Regions from separate parts of the Methylocystis sp. WRRC1 genome, predicted to be linked through region 2. Evidence: riboswitches for the same ligand, from Rfam matches in the RefSeq annotation. Region 2 holds a riboswitch; the other holds the start of a gene.
The links. A riboswitch is a leader RNA that binds a small molecule or an ion and turns the genes downstream of it on or off. The one in region 2 is predicted to bind cobalamin.
Positions count from the first base shown of each region.

Region 1: linked by a shared signal. The riboswitch ahead of LG047_RS18965 (TonB-dependent receptor domain-containing protein) and the one ahead of LG047_RS17535 (CbtB domain-containing protein) in region 2 are both predicted to bind cobalamin.

Region 1 covers NZ_JAJFZJ010000001.1:3,880,941-3,889,155, forward strand. Annotated here, with positions in the region: gene LG047_RS18930 (outer membrane protein) at 1-90, shown strand, start outside; gene LG047_RS18935 (winged helix DNA-binding protein) at 209-709, opposite strand; gene LG047_RS18940 (cyclase family protein) at 986-1,792, shown strand; gene LG047_RS18945 (hypothetical protein) at 1,900-2,154, opposite strand; gene LG047_RS18950 (HU family DNA-binding protein) at 2,874-3,263, opposite strand; gene LG047_RS18955 (polymer-forming cytoskeletal protein) at 3,296-3,691, opposite strand; gene LG047_RS18960 (DUF1289 domain-containing protein) at 3,893-4,087, shown strand; cobalamin riboswitch at 4,145-4,348, shown strand; gene LG047_RS18965 (TonB-dependent receptor domain-containing protein) at 4,559-6,883, shown strand; gene LG047_RS18970 (MORN repeat-containing protein) at 7,283-8,038, shown strand.
Region 2 covers NZ_JAJFZJ010000001.1:3,569,917-3,578,131, reverse strand. Annotated here, with positions in the region: gene LG047_RS17555 (30S ribosomal protein S2) at 1-124, opposite strand, end outside; gene LG047_RS17550 (hypothetical protein) at 585-779, shown strand; gene LG047_RS17545 (sterol desaturase family protein) at 1,190-2,227, opposite strand; gene cobO (cob(I)yrinic acid a,c-diamide adenosyltransferase) at 2,437-3,054, opposite strand; cobalamin riboswitch at 3,093-3,288, shown strand; gene LG047_RS17535 (CbtB domain-containing protein) at 3,337-3,522, shown strand; gene LG047_RS17530 (CbtA family protein) at 3,542-4,213, shown strand; gene cobW (cobalamin biosynthesis protein CobW) at 4,210-5,247, shown strand; gene cobN (cobaltochelatase subunit CobN) at 5,254-8,215, shown strand, end outside.

The DNA of each region.
Region 1 (8,215 bases), 310 kb from region 2:
ACCGGAACCTTCGGAACGAACGTCTTTCGCTTCGGCTTCGACTGGAAGGTCGACGGAATCATCAGTTCGGCGGTCGCCGCAGCGCAGTGATTTTCGTGGCGGCGATCTTTGCGCCAAAGGCGTGAGCGCCTTCGGCATACGCCTGAAACGCCAGCGGCCGCCGGATCGATCGGCGGCCGCGTGAGCGATAAAGCTGCGCTGCAGTCATTCAAAGCCGATACTGGATCTGGTCTTCCCAGAAGCGATCGAGGCGCGACATCGAGCGATTGAGGGCCGAGAAATCGTCAGCCTCAATGCCGCCCAGCTGCTCGATCGTCTGCGCGTGCTTCTGATAGGCCTGCGCGACGAGCGCATGGATTTCCTTGCCGCGCTCGCCGAGGCTCAGGCGCACGCAGCGGCGGTCGATGCGGGACTTGGAGTAACGCATGAAGCCGCCTTCGACGAGCTTCTTGACATTATAGGACGAGTTGGAGCCCGTGTAATAATTGCGCGCGCGCAGTTCGGAGGCGGTCAGCTCCTGGTCGCCGATGTTGTAGAGCATCAGGGCCTGAACTGCATTGACGTCCTCGACCTTGGCGCGATCCAGCGCGTCCTTGATCACTTCCAGCAGGCGGCGATGCAGGCGCTCTAGCAGCAGGACCGTGTTCGTGTAGGCCGGCATGATTGAAGCGGCGCGGTCGGCGGTTTTGGTTTCGGCGCGAAGCATCATCTTGATCCCTGAGTTTCTTGGTTATTTTTCTCGCTTGTCGATGGAGAGGAATTTAGCGACCGCGTCTGAATTGCGGCTTAAACAAGATCGTGAATCAAGAGTTGTCCGAGTTTACATGAATCAAACCTGAATCGTCGGGTTTCAGAAAGATGGTCATCAAGCGCCCCCGTTCGTTGCAACGTCGGCAAAGTTCAGGGAAGCTCTTTCCGGGAGCCGGACCCGATTGCCGGCGCCGGCGGTTGATGCGCGGATTTTCGTTTCAATGGAGATGGTGGAATGTCGCGAATCCTGTTTGCAGGGGCGATTGCTCTGGGAACCCTTTCACCCGGATTCATTTGTTCAGCTCAAGCTCAGACGATCGACCTCGCCGCCACGAAAATCGTGGATCTCAGTCACGCCTATGATGCGGACACGATCTACTGGCCGACGGAGAAATCGGGCTTCGAACTGAAGCAGCAGCACAAGGGGCTGACGAAAGGCGGGTTCTTCTATTACTCGAACACTTTCTGCTCGCCCGAGCATGGCGGCACGCATCTCGACGCGCCGATGCATTTTGCCGAGGGGCGATGGACGAATTCGGATATTCCGGTCGAGCGCCTCGTCGGGCCAGCCGTCGTGATCGACGTTTCCGGGAAGGCCGCAAACAATTCCGACTATACGCTCACGCCGGCCGACATCGCCGACTGGGAGAAGGCCCATGGTCGTATTCCCGACCAAGCGATTTTCCTGCTTCGCACGGGCTGGAGTTCGCGCTGGCCGGATCGGAAAGCCTATATGGGCGACGACACGCCGGGCGACGCGTCCAACCTTCATTTTCCGTCCTTCGGACCCGAGGCCGCGACTTTTCTCGTAAACGAAAGGCGCGTCCGCGTCATCGGCGTGGACACGGCCAGCGTGGACAACGGACCGTCACGCGAGTTTCTGGTGCATCGGATCGTCGGCGCCGCCAATGTCGCGGGATTGGAGAATTTGACCAATCTCGATCAGCTTCCGGCGACGGGCGCCGTCATTGTCGCGGCTCCCATGAAGATCGCGCAAGGCTCGGGCGCGCCGACGCGCGTGATCGCCTTCGTTCCGCGTTGACGCGGGGCGGCGGGCTCGATGCGCTGGCGGGCTTTGAGTTTCCCGATTGCGAAAAAGGCCAGCGCCCTCACGGACGTTGGCCTCGATCATGTGAAGGCGCCGGACGATCAGTCGAGGACCTTGCCGCCGGCGTCCTCGCAGGCCTTTTCCGATTCCGTGAATACCCAGCCTTGACCCTTGCACGCGTTCATGCCCTTGCAGGCGTTCTTCGGCGTATGGCAGTCGGTCTTGCCCTTGCAACTGTTGGCGCCGAGGCAATGAACTTTGCCGGGCGTCGCCTTGACCGGCGCAACTGCGCCCGACAACGCAAGCGAAACCGCAGCAATGGCCAGCACCGCGCCTTTTTGTGGAATTTGCTTCATCGACGTTTGCCTCCTTTTGAGAAGTTTATCGGCGCCGCCGCGAGCCTGGCAAGCATTCATCATGGCGTCGGCGTTTAACGGCGTCTGCGCTCGAATGCTCGCGCCGCCGGAGCTCGGTAAGCGCAGGTCAGGCCAGTCGTTCGGCGACGCCCCAGAAGATGTAACTCGTCATCGATTGATCGGGCCATCGCCGGAAAAAATACGACAGAGATCGCCGCCGAGTCGTTGACGCAAGTCCATTCGGACAAAAAAATTATACTCAATTCACAGATCATGAACCACAGTCGATCATCCGCGCGTCGTCATTGATCAACTCAAACGATTGGCTCCATTTTCAAGCCTTTGCGCCTTTGACGAAGGCCGAACAGGTGGGCCTGCGGCACGCGCCGCCGACCTGAGGAGAATGGCGTTTCCCCATCTCGCGATCCTAACGCCTTGCGGTCGCTGAGGCCGGCCGCGATCAATATCGCCTTGCCGCCGCTATCGACGCTCTGCCCCGGACAGGTTTTCAAAATTTTGGTCGAACCCAATGAGCAGAAGCGTCAAAGACACGGGACCCGAAGAATAGGTTACGACCGTGGCTTCAACGCGCCAAACCGCGAGGAGGAGAGGTCGGACGCACGGCTCTGACCCCTCTCATTTCCCGGATTGGATGAACGGCGGCGCCACGAGAGCTTTCGCCGCCGTTCCCGGCAGTTTTCGACTGGCGGCAAGCCGGATCAGGGCGTAGCCGCGTTTTTCAATTTCGACAGAGCGCGGATTTTCACGCGCACGCTGGCCGGCTTCGCGGCGCCCTTCACCATCTCGCCGGTGGCGGGGTTGCGGACGAGCGTTCCCGCCTTGCGCGCAGGCACTTTGCGGAGGGTGACCTTCAACAGGCCGGGCAGGGTGAATTCGCCCACGCCCTTGGGGTGCACGGAGCCGAGAAACACGCTTTCCAGCGTCGCGTAGACGCCGACGGCGGTCTTGCGCGGAAGTTCGTTCTGCTCGGCGATCAGATTGATAAGCGCCGATTTGGTCAGGGTTTCCTTGAACGGACGAACAGTGGCCGGTTCGGGTTTGCTCTTCTTTTTCGCCGGGGCGGGTTTGCTGACTTTTGCCTTAGCCACGATGAGTCTCCTCAGGTTGAATAGCTGACTGGCTATTTTTTCGGACGGGGCAGCCTGGTCGGCTGCTCGTGAGATACAGCGGGACGCTCACTGCGGAAGCCTGTCGACTCAGCCCTACCTTTGAGCAGGCCGCCTTTTTCGATTTCAATCTCGCCGTAATTCCAATTACCTTCGACGCGGCCGGTCTCGCGGACGGTCAGCAATTGCTTGATGGTGATTTCGCTGCGAATGCTTCCGGAAATATCCGCCTCGGTCGCGGAGACGACGCCGTCGACAACGCCGGTTTCGCCGACAAGCAACAGGCCGCAATTGACCTCCCCCGTCAACGTGCCCTGAATCATCACAATGCCGCTTGCATTGATTTCGCCGTTGATATGCACCCCTTCACCGACAAAAACCGCGTTTTTGGTATCGGGTTTGAACTCCATCGTCGGTTGACTCCTTCAGGCCGCAGAGCATGGCCGTAAATGATCGTGGGCGTTACAGCGTTTTCCGCGCTTCAGCCTAGCTTCTACAGACGCAACTGATTCTAAGCAAACGTTTACTAGGCGGCCCATTGATAATATTGGGGACGCCGGCCGAATCCTCCGGCCCGTCTTTACGGTTAGGCGAGTGGAACGGGAAATCAAATGGTCGATAGCCCATGCGTGAAGGTTTGCAAGCTGAATGACAAGGGCGTTTGCACAGGCTGCGGTCGCGATCTCGACGAGATCGCGAACTGGATGCGTATGTCGGACGCGGATAAAAGCAAGGCGGCGCAGCGCGCCCGGATGAGGCTGAAAATCATCGACGGGAAGCAGAGCGACAAGAAAAGCCTCGGCTGACGGATCGGGGCGACTCTATTCTTGTTTTCAATCGACTTGACTCGCCAACCCTGTCAAATGTTTACTCGTGGCGATGGTTCCCGAAAGGGATCAAATGGGAACGCGGTGAGCGCGCTCGAATGCGCAATGCCGCGGCTGCCCCCGCAACTGTAAGTGGTGAGCCGTAGACCAAAAAAGCCACTGGGACAGGGCGTTCCGGGAAGGCGGTCTTCAGGCGATGACCCACGAGCCAGGAGACCTGCCATCATTCGTGGTCACGCGCGAAAGCGTCGGGCGGGGTGCACCGATGCGGCCGAAACCTGTTGTCCGCCGCAACGGCGGAGGATGGGGAGCGACCTCTCGCAGTGACGGTCCACGTCTGTTGCGAGCGCCACCATGTCCGGCTGTCGTTTGCGCATTTCTGCGCATATTCCTCCATTATCGTCTGTCGCTTACGTTTCTCGTCCCACTGTCCGCAGCGCTGCGGCGCTGGTGTTTGCCTCTTATGCCGGCGCGGCGCTCGCTCAACAGGCGCTGCCAACCATCGAGGTGGGCGGCCGTACGACGCGCCGGGCCCCGTCGCCGGCAGCACATGCGCCGGCGCCCCATCCCGTCGCGACCGTGTCCCCGACGCGGACGCCGGCGCCGGTCGCCGCGCGTTCGATGGAGAGCGTTCCAAGGCCGCCCATAACGGCCGCGAGCGAGAAATATTTTACAGGAGCGGAAATCAACGCCGTTCCCATCGCGCGTCCGGCCGACGCGCTTGAAATCGTTCCCGGCCTCGTCGTCAGTCAGCACAGCGGCGACGGCAAGGCGAATCAATATTTCCTTCGCGGATTCAATCTCGACCATGGCACGGATCTCGCGCTCTATCTCGACGGCATGCCCTTGAACATGCGCACCCATGGCCATGCGCAAGGCTACGCGGACGCCAATTTCATCATTCCCGAATTGCTGCAGGGCATGCTCGTCCGAAAGGGGCCTTACGACGCGGAGGACGGTGATTTCTCTTCCGCCGGCTCGGTCTATCTGCAATATCTCGACAAGGTAGATCGCGACTATTTCCAGCTTACCGGCGGAAGCTTCGGCTATGGCCGCGCGCTCGGCGTCAGATCCTGGCGCGATGTCCACGAGGGGACCGTGCTCGGCGCGGCGGAGGCGCAATATTACAACGGCCCCTGGGAACGCGGCGACAATTTGCGACGCATCAACAGTGTCTTGCGGTGGACGCGCGGCACGCAGTCGGACGGCATGTCGCTTACCGCCATGGCCTACGCCAACAAATGGTTTTCGACGGACCAGATCCCCGCCCGCGTCGTAGATTCGGGTCTGAAGTCGCTTTGGGGAACGATGGACCCGACCGACGGCGGCGACACGACCCGCTTCAGCCTCTCCGGCCGCTGGAGCCGGACCGAAGGCGCCCACGCTTCGCGCATCGAAGCCTATGTGGTGCGCTCGACGCTCGAGTTGTACAACAATTTCACCTACTTCCTGGCGCATCCTGATCTTGGCGACCAGTTCCGGCAGTTCGATCGCCGAACCATGATCGGCGTCAACGCTCGGCACGATATCAAATGGGATTCCTTCGGCCTGCCGGTAGTGACGCGCCTGGGTCAGCAGGGTCGTTACGACGACATCCGCCTCGGCCTGCAGGAAGGCCTGCGCCGGCAATCATATGACGCGATCCGTAACGATTATGCGAGCGAGGGGAGTGTCGGCTTATGGACCGACACGACCGTAAAGTGGCTGCCGTGGCTGCGCACGGTCGCCGGCGCGCGCTTCGATTTCTATACCGCCGACGTGAACTCGATCCAGACGCTGTGGGACGCGCCGAAATTCCTCGCCAGCACAGGATATCCCGCCTTTCTGTGGACGGGACCGTTCAACAGCGGCTCGAAAGACGCGGCGATCATGAGTCCCAAGGCGTCGATCATTCTCGGCCCCTTCTACAAGACGGAGCTTTTCCTGAACTATGGCGAGGGCATGCACTCGACGGACGCGCGCGGCGCGGTGCAGAGATTCGCCACATCCGAACTCTCCGACGCCGATGGCTTCGCGCCTGTTGCGGCTATCCCATTGCTCGTCAAATCTCGAGGCGCAGAGATCGGCGCGCGCACGAAATTCATCGAGGGGCTCGATTCGAGTCTCAGCCTGTTCTGGCTCAATCTCGAATCGGAAAACCAGTTCGTGGGCGACGTCGGCACGACCACCTTCGGTCGGCCGAGCCGGCGCTATGGCCTCGAGATCACCAATCACTACAGGCCGAACTCCTGGATAACCTTCGACGGCGACGTCGCGCTGGTGAATGCGCGCTATCGCGGCGTCGACCAGCCCCAGACCCTGGCCTGGCTCGATCTCATCACGGCGGAGACGCTTCCCTACGGAACCTTTCTCGGCAACGCTCCCGGCAATTACCTTATCAACGCGCCATCGATCGTTGCGACGGGCGCTTTGGAGCTGGGCGCGGCGACGGGGTGGTTCGGAGCGCTGAAATATCGTTATGTCGGCATGCGGCCGCTGACCGAGGACGGCTATCTGAAATCCCCCGCCATCGGGACGCTGAACGTGCGACTCGGCTACCGCTGGGCGGACGGCTGGCGTCTGCAGGTCGACGCCTTCAATATCTTCAACTCGCGGTCGGACCAGATAACATACGGCTACGGGTCGCTGCTGCCGAGCGACCCGCTCTATGGCCTCTGCGTCAATCGGATCGCGCCTGACGCCGTATGCGGCGTCGGCGTCATGGATCGCCACTTCAAGCCGGCCGAGCCGCCGGCGGTGCGCGTGACGCTGGGGGGGCCCTTGCCGACGTTTTGACGCCAACGCCCGAATCGCCACGCCTTGCCGAAGTTGTCTTCGAAGGCGCGGGCGCGACAGATGCTCGAACCGCAGGCGCCGCTGGGCCGGACGAAAAGGGGGCAGGGCGGGACCCTTTTCCTGCCCCCCGAGCCTCGGCCGACATCAGTGCAGGCCAGGCGCGACGCAAGACATATGCGGGTTCACAGAAGCGCATCGCTTTGAAACGAATAAAACAGCGCTGCGGAAAAGCGCGCGCGGACTTTCGCGCAACTGAATGACAAAATATGAAGCATGAGCCAATTCGCTGAAATGGGGCATGGTTCTTGATTTATAAGCGTATCGGCGAAAGAACTCCTGCCATGGTCTACATGCTGCCGCAGAGACGATCCAGGATCGACGGCAAAGGGAGAATTGAAGATGATGGTTTGCGGCAAAAAAAATGATGCGAAACCTGGCAGGCCGAAGCCGCTGATCTCATTGATGAACGCCATGTTTGTTCTTGGCGTGTTCGTGTCGCCGGCAACCGCTGTTTCAAAAGTCCTTTTGCCCGCGTGTCCAGCGACGCCGGTCGCAAGCTGGAATGGCTGTCAGGGAACACACACATATCCCGACGGTGGAAAATATGTTGGCGAATATCAAGACGGCGCGCCAAACGGACAGGGCATCCTTACCTATCAATATTGGGGAGAATACGTCGGCGCATTTCGCAACGGCAGACCTGACGGCGAGGGCGCATTCACCTATCCCGACGGACGGAAGTATAACGGTCATTGGCGTGACGGCGCATTGCACGGCCGTGGCGTTCTGCTTTACCCGGACGGCCGCGCGCAAAGCGGCGAATGGCGCGAAGGGCAATTCACGACTCCTGAAGAAGATTCTTCGACGCCCATTACAGCGGCCTTAATCGTCTTTGCCGTGACGATCGGCGCGGCCCTGTTCGCGATCGCAAGAATCCGGACGCTTAAGACGCCGGAGAATGAAGCTGCAACGAGTGACGCTGAGGCGTCGTCACAGCAAAGTCTCGACGCTGCTCTTCGCCTTCTCGAGGACGCTGTCGAGGATTTCAGCGTTTCCGACAGAAAGATGCTGGAACTGCGTGAAAGCGCGAGGCGACAATTCGCGGCGCAGAGAGCAGCCCGCAAGGGGTTTTTGGGATTTCTGAAATTCTGGTGATCGGATCTACGTCTGTCAGGGCGATCGAGAGGCCATCCTCCAGACTTTTGATCGCTCACATCGCACTTGAACTCGATAGGCCTCCAGGATTCTTGGTATCGCAGCGGCCAAAGACATCAAGCATTGAAGCGCGAATCGACGAACGCCAATTTCTCCGACCGGGTGAACTATGGTTGT
Region 2 (8,215 bases):
TGTGGATGTTGTTACGAGCGCCGAAGATATAGGGAGCCATCTTCGGGTTCCAGCGATGCGCCTGATGGCCGAAGTGGGCGCCGGCCTCGAGAAGGCCGCGCATGGTGAAGTCGGGAAGCGCCATAGTTTTTTCTCCGGTTGAGCCTCGGCGAAAGCAAGGATTTAGAGGCCGGAGACCGGCCACCGGAAACGACGCCTTGAATCAGACGCCGTAATACCTTCGCCTGTGGAATGCGCGCGCTTATAGGGGAACCGCCCGCCCGGGGCAATAGGCTCCTGCGCGCAGCTGCAACTCGACTGGACGTGGACGCATGCCGCTTGCGCCCTGCGGTCGTCGCCAGAACGATTTTTTTGCAGCGCGTGGCTGACCGCGAAATGCGCGAGACACGGATTTTTGCACTGCAAAAATCAAATCGCCCGCGACGTGTTGTCGCACATCAAATATCTGATTTATAATAATAAACCCCATTTTTGAAGAGTTTGAAATTCGTGAAAGACGTGCATTGCCAACGGTTTTGAATCGAGCTAGGCTACCTTTGATGCGGCAGTAATACTGGTTACAAAAAACAACAGGGGGAAAACACATGGCCGTTAACGTTCACAGCGGAGCTGAAATCGGCAAGACCCTCATCTGGGTCGCCGCCTTCTTGGGTTTCGTCATCGTCGCTCTTACTTGGGTTCCGGACTGGATCTCCCCCGAGGGCACGAACGGCACCGGCAACAACCGTGAAGCGCTCGGCTCCGCCGGCGTCGGTTCGACCGCCCGCATGATCCAGTAATACCCCTGCCTACGGACTTGCCGGGAGTTCAGGCTCCCGGCCTTGTCTGATAGATGGGTGATCTGCGTCGTTCACGGCGTAGATCGGTTTGGAGCCGACGTTCTCGACTAGTTCGAGCGTCGGCTTCCGCCTTTTTGGCGGCGCTTTTTTCAAGAGGTTTTCACAGGCGTAAGCGTGTGGAAGCATACCCGGTTTTCGGGCGAAGCGTTCTCCAACACAACTTTCTGCAGAGATTGAGCGTCCCTTTAATCTGCGTGGCGGTTCAGGGCTCGACGAAAAATACGCCGCACGAAACCAGCTTGCGGTCAGGGGCGGCCGGGCTTGTCAGGCGCCGGGACAAGGCCCCTTTTTCGTGAAATGGCGGCGAAAACACTCGCAACCTGCAAAAAACAGAACGCAGGCAATTTCCGTCACGAAATCCGATTTCTTTTTGCCCACAATGCAAACGCACCATTGGGGAAGGATTTTCGGATTGAGACAACCTCATGCCACAGCGCGCTCGCCGCCATGACAATCGGCGTCAACAACATTCCTGTCGAGGAGTGTGGGCGCTGGCCTTCTTCGTTGACGCCATATACGAGGCGCGGGTTCTTCGTTGATGGAATTTCGAGCGTGCCGAACATCCAGTCCCAGACGGCGAGAACGCTGCCGAGGTTGCGATTGAAATGCCGGGGATCGTTCGAATGATGGATCTGATGATGCGCGGGGCTCAGGATGATCCGCCCCCAAACGCCCCGGAACGGGATCCAGAACTGCGAATGCTGCAGATGCCCGATTGTCCAGAGAAAAAAGATGAAAATTATGTTTTTGCCGTCAACCGTGAACGCTTCCGTATTTCGACCGAACAGCCACGCCAGCAGTCCGGAGGCGCTGCCGATGAACATTGAGAGCATGTACCCGAAAAATATATTGTCGACAGGGTGATTTCTGAAGTTCGTCAGTGGCGTAAGAACCTCAGCCGTGTGATGCACCTTATGGAGTTCCCACAAAAACGAGACCCTGTGTTTGAGGTAGTGGTCAACCCAATATCCTATCTCATACGCCAGAAACAGAACGACTGTGGAGACCAGTTTTATAGAGAGATCACAGCAATCGGTGGACCCCATCGCGCCAAAGGCGCCTGTGAGCATGGATTTGACGGCGATTGCGACAGTATTTGCGGAAACCACGAGGGAAACCACGATTACCGGCATGAAAACGACGCTCAGCACGAAGAGTTTCACGTCGGCTGCAAAGGATTCATGCACCAAGATTTTCTTTGTGAAAATGGCGCGGGCGATGGCTCGCAAATTGGCGCGCCCTCGACGGCTTTTCTGGCGATAAGCCAATACGAAAACCGCCAGGCCGAATGTCGTTGCCAGCGAATAGATTGAAAAAATCGAGCCAAATGAAAACAGTTCGTTCGATATTCTCGTCAGGGAAAAGCGGATCGCGGTGTACAGGTCCATCGAAAGCTTCTTGTCCGGATGGTTTTCGAGAGGTCGGCCGGAACCTCGCCGCCTGAAAATGGCTGTCCAGTTCCAGCGTCGGTTTGGGCTGCGTCCGACCTCATGAGCTGCTCGAACTAACTGCCCGGAAAGCGTATTCTCTCTGCTGGACCTTGCCAAGGCCTCGCCCCGGCTCATCGGCGCGCCTTTTGCCGAAGCGGCGACCCGATTTAGAACTCTATGCCCTCCTGAGCCTTCACGCCGGCCGCAAAATGGTGCTTCACCAGCGTCATTTCGGTGACGAGATCGGCGATTTCGACCAGCTCCTGCTTGGCGTTTCGGCCCGTCACCACGACATGCAGATCGTTGCGACGCGCCGTGAGCGCCGCGAGAACCTCGGCCAGCGGCAGATGCTCGTAACGCAGCGTAATATTCAGCTCGTCCAGCACCAGCAGACGGATTTCGGGGTCCGCCATCAATTCGCAGGCTTTTTCCCAGGCGCGCCGCGCCGCGGCCTCGTCGCGGGCGCGATCCTGCGTCTCCCAGGTGAAGCCCTCGCCGAGAGTATGCCAGGAGACCTGTCCAAGCTTTTCGAGCATGTCGCGCTCGCCGGTTCGCCAGGCGCCCTTGCCGAATTGCACGACGCCGACCTTCCAGCCATGACCGAGCGCGCGCAGGGCGAGCCCGAAAGCGGCGGTGGACTTCCCCTTGCCGGGCCCGGTGTGGACCATCAGCAGGCCCTTCTGCGCGATGGTCTTGCCGGCCACCTCGGCGTCCTGAACGGCCTTCCGCTTCTCCATCTTCAAGCGATGGCGGCGCGCTTCGTCGTCCTCCTGCCCGATTGTCAAAATGCAGCCCTCGCCATTTGACGGAATGATGTCACGCGCATATGACTGAAAGCGACGGTCCTTCGCAAGAAGGCGAAAAGGGAACGCGGTGCGGGCCTTGCCCAAATCCACGGCTGCCCCCGCAACTGTAACCGGTAAGGCCCGCGCCATCCGCCACTGAGCAATCAGCTTGGGAAGGCGGCGCGGACCATGGACCCGGAAGCCAGGAGACCTGCCGTCGCGGCGATCCCTCGATCGCCTCTCGCATGAAAAACGCCGCCGGTGGGGCGGCAGGAGAACACCATGAACGCTTTTTTCGCCGCCCGGTCCGGGTCTCTTGCGCGCTCGAAGGTCGAAGCGCTGAAGGCCGCCTTCATCGCGCTGTGCCTCGGCGCGAGCCTCGTCTATGTCGCGGGTTTCGCGAATCCCGAGACCGTGCACGACGCGGCCCACGATTCGCGCCACGCCCTCTCCTTCCCCTGTCACTAGCCGCCACGACACGCGACCCGTGATCGCGCGAACATTGGCGGCCGGTCTCATCGCCGGCGTCGTTGCGGGGCTCGCCGTCGCGGCCCTGCAGCATGTCACCACGACTCCGCTCATCCTCGCCGCCGAGGTTTATGAGACGGCGCAGCATGCTCACGACGTCGCGGCTGAGCATGCCGCGCCCGCTTTCGAGGGTCTGCGGCGGACGGCCGCCACCAGCCTCGCAACCGTCGCCGTCTCGATTGGTTACGCGCTGATTCTGCTCGCCGGAATGCTCGTCTCCGGCGATCCGATCGGCCCGCGCCGCGCCGCGCTCTGGGGCGCCTGCGCCTTTGCCGCGACCGGGCTTGCAACGAGTCTCGGGCTTGCCCCCCAACTACCCGGGGCCGCAGAAACCGATCTCGCCGGACGCCAGATCTGGTGGGTCGCCGCCGCGGTTTCGACCGGCGCCGGGCTTTACGCGCTGTTGCGGCTCGACGCATGGATCGCGCAAGTCGCGGGCGCCGTGTTGATCGTCGCGCCGCATTTCTTCACGCCGACGCCCGCCGCGCCGGAAAGCACGGCGCCCGCGGAGCTGGCGGCGCAATTCGCCGCCTCGTCGCTCGCTGTACAAGCCATGAGCTGGGTGCTCGCCGGCGCGCTTGTCGGCCTCGTGTGGCGGCTCATCTCGCGAGACGAGACGCAGACCGCATGACGACACAAGCAAAAATCCCCGCGACCATCGTCACCGGCTTCCTCGGCGCCGGCAAGACGACTCTCATCCGCAACGTGCTGGAGAATGCGCGCGACCGCCGTCTCGCGCTGGTCATCAATGAATTCGGCGACGTCGGCGTCGACGGCGAAATCCTGCGCGCCTGCGGCGTCGAGAACTGTCCGGAAGAAAATATCGTCGAACTCGCCAACGGCTGTCTCTGCTGCACGGTCGCCGACGACTTCGTGCCCGCGATCGAGGCGCTGCTCGCGCATGAAAAGCGGCCGGACCATATCATCATCGAGACGTCGGGCCTCGCGCTGCCGAAGCCCCTCGTGAAAGCCTTCGACTGGCCGGCGATCCGCTCCAAGCTTACTGTCGACGGCGTCATCGCCGTCATCGACGGAAAGGCGGTCGCAGAAGGCCGCTTCGCCGACGATCTCGACGCCGTCGCGCAGGAACGTGCGGATACCGAGACGATCGACCACGACAATCCGCTCGAGGAAGTCTTCGAGGACCAACTCGCTTGCGCCGATCTCGTGATTCTCAACAAGACCGATCTTCTGGACGCCGATGAGGAGCTTCGCGTCGCCGAGCAGCTTTCACAAGGCGCCCGCGATACTGTGAAGGTGGTGCGCGCGCGGGACGGCCGGGTCGATCCGCTCGTGCTGCTCGGTCTCGCCGCGGCGGCGGAAGACGATCTCGCCAGCCGCCCCTCCCACCATGACGCCGAGCCGGATCACGATCACGACGACTTCGACAGTTTCGTCGTCAGCCTGCCGGCGGTCACGGACCCCGCCGCCCTCGTCGCGAAACTCGCGGACATTGCGCGCGCGCATGACGTGCTGCGCGTGAAAGGATTTGTCGAAGTCGCCGGCAAGCCGATGCGGCTTCTGGTGCAGGGCGTCGGCGCGCGCATCCAGCACCATTTCGATCGCCCATGGAAACCGAACGAAGCCCGCGCCAGCCGTCTCGTCGTCATCGGCGAAAAGGGCCTCGACCGCGATTCGATAACCGCCATGCTGGCGCAGCCGTGACGCGCCATGCACCTCCTCCCGCGCGATCTCCATAGTCTCGACGACGCCGGCGCGGCGACGGACCTTGGCCAGACGCCGGGAACAATCGTCTTTCTGTCTTTCTCCGATTCGGAACTGCGCCTGCTTGCGCAACAGCACGAGAAAGACCGTGGCGTCCTGCCGAGCCTGCGCTGCGCGTCGCTCGCGCAACTGAAACACCCCTACTCCGTCGATCTCTATCTCGACAACGTCGTTCGCCACGCGCAAGTCGTCGTCGTGCGACTGCTCGGCGGCAAGGAATATTGGGCCTATGGCGTCGACCAACTGGAGGCGCTGGCGCGCACGCAAGATATTGCGCTCGCCATCGTGCCGGGCGACACGGTCGACGACATGCGCCTTGCTCAGGCGTCCACACTCGATGCGCAAGCGCTGCATCGCATCTGGTCCTTCTTTCAGGACGGCGGCCCCGACAATCTGCGCTCGTTTCTCGGTTACGCATCGACTCTCGCGGGTCTTCCCGCCGAGTGGCGGGAAAGCGTCGCCGTCGCCAACGCCGGACGTTTCGACGCCGCCTGCCGTGCGGCGCAGGTCGACGCGCCGCGTGCGATCATTGTCTTCTATCGCTCGATGTATCTCGCGGACGATGTCGCGCCCATCATTGCGCTCGCCGACGCGCTGAACGAGCGCGGGTTCGCGGTGGAGGCGCTATACGTCGCGAGCCTGAAAGATCCGGAGAGCGAAGCCTTCGTCGCGCGGGCGCTCGACGCTTTCTTTCCCGACGTCATTCTCAACGCCACGGCATTTTCCGCAAGGCGCGAATCCGGCGCCGTTCTCGACCGCGCAGACGCGCCGGTGCTTCAGGTGGCGCTCGCGACCTGCACTCGGGAGGCGTGGGAAGGTTCGGCGCGGGGCGCCAATGGCGCCGATCTCGCAATGAATATCGTGCTGCCCGAAGTCGATGGCCGCATTTTCACCCGCGCTATTTCTTTCAAGGAAGAAACCGCGCGCGGCGTCGCCGAACTCGCCGAAATGCGCCACGCGCCCGAGACGTCGCGTGTTTCTTTTGTCGCCGATCTCGCGACGAATTGGGCCCGACTGCGCCACAAATCCAATGCCGAAAAGAGCCTGGCGCTGATCCTCTCCGACTATCCCGCGCGGCGCGGACGCGGCGGATATGCGATTGGTCTGGATACGGAGGCGAGCGTCGCCGAGATCGTCGAAGCGCTGCGTGAAGCGGGATACAGCGTCAGCCACGGTATGGAACGCGCGCCCTTCTTGATGCGGGCGCTCGAAGACAGCGTTTACACTATCGACTATTCGATCGACGACTATCTTCGCCTGCTCCCGACGCTTCCCCCCGATTTCGTCGTCAGCGTCAATGAATCATGGGGCGCGCCGCAGGACGATCCCGCTGTCGTCAACGACGCTTTCCGTTTCTCCTGCATCGTCAGCGGCAATCTCGTCGTGGCGCTGCAACCCGATCGCGGCGCGCGCGCCGATCGTTACGAAACCTATCACGACTTGCAGCGGGCGCCGCGACACGCCTATGTCGCCTTTTATCTCTGGCTCCGTCACATACGAAAAATCGACGCGTTGATCCATCTCGGGGCCCATGGCACGCTGGAGTGGCTGCCGGGCAAATCGGCGATGCTGTCCTGGTCCTGCGCGCCGGAAGCCGTGCTCGGCCCGACGCCGCTCATCTATCCTTTTATCGTCAACGATCCGGGCGAAGCCGCACAGGCGAAACGCCGCGCCGCCGCCGTGACGATCGGCCATCTCACCCCGCCGCTCATCGACGCCGAACTCTTCGACGCGGCGGCAAAAATTGAAACGCTTCTGGACGAATATTCCACGGCCGCGTCGCTCGACCCGCGTCGCGCGCGCGTCATCGCGGGCGCCATCCTCGACGAAGCGGAGCGCAGCGGACTCGCCGCCGAATGTGGCGTGTCGCGCGAGAACGACATTGCCGAAACGCTCACACGCCTCGACGCCTGGATGTGCGATCTGAAGGAAATGCGCATCGGCGACGGGCTGCATGTCTTCGGCCGCGCGGACGACAACCCGGAGCGCAACGCTTGCGCGACAAGCGAACGCCGCGCGCTGATCGCCGCCCTTGCAGGCCGTTTCATCGAGCCTGGTCCCGCCGGCGCGCCCTCGCGCGGCCGCGCCGACGTGATGCCCACGGGCCGCAATCTTTATTGTATCGACCCGCGTCACGCCCCTACGCAGACGGCATATGACATCGGCCGGCGCGCCGCGCAGGAAGTGATGACGCGCCATGCGCAAAACCATGGTGAATATCCGCGCCATATCATGCTCGACCTTTGGGGCAGCGCGACGATCCGCACGGGCGGAGAGGATTTCGCGCAGGCGCTTGCGCTGCTCGGCGCGGCGCCGCGCTGGGATGCGGCGAGCGCGCGCGTCATCGGCTTCGAGATTCTGCCGCAGGCGCGTCTCGAATTTCCACGCGTCGATGTGACGTTGCAAGTGTCAGGTCTGTTCCGCGACATGTTCCCCAATCTCGTTGCGCTCTTCGACGACGCCGTGCGCGCCGTCGCCGCGCTCGACGAAGACAGCGACTTCAATCCGCTGAAGGACGCGGATGATCTGACGCGCATTTTCGGAGCCGCTCAAGGAACATACGGCCTCGGCGTAAGCGATCGCATCGTGCGGGGTGAATGGACGACGCGCGAGGATCTTGCGCGCGCCTATCTTTCCGCTGGCGGCCATGCGCTCAACCGCGCGGGAGAGAGCGCGCCCGCGCATGAGCGTTTCACCGCGCAGGTCGCGCGCGCCGACGCCCATGTGCATGTGCAGGACATGGCGGAAGTCGATGTGCTCACCGGCCCGGCCTTCGTCGATTTTGAAGGCGGATTCGCCGCCGCAAATAAAATGCTGGGCGGCGATGCGGATTTCGTCCATCTGGACGCCACTCGCCCCGAGCAATTGCGCGCGCGCGCGCTGCAGGATGAAATCGCCCGCGCGCTGC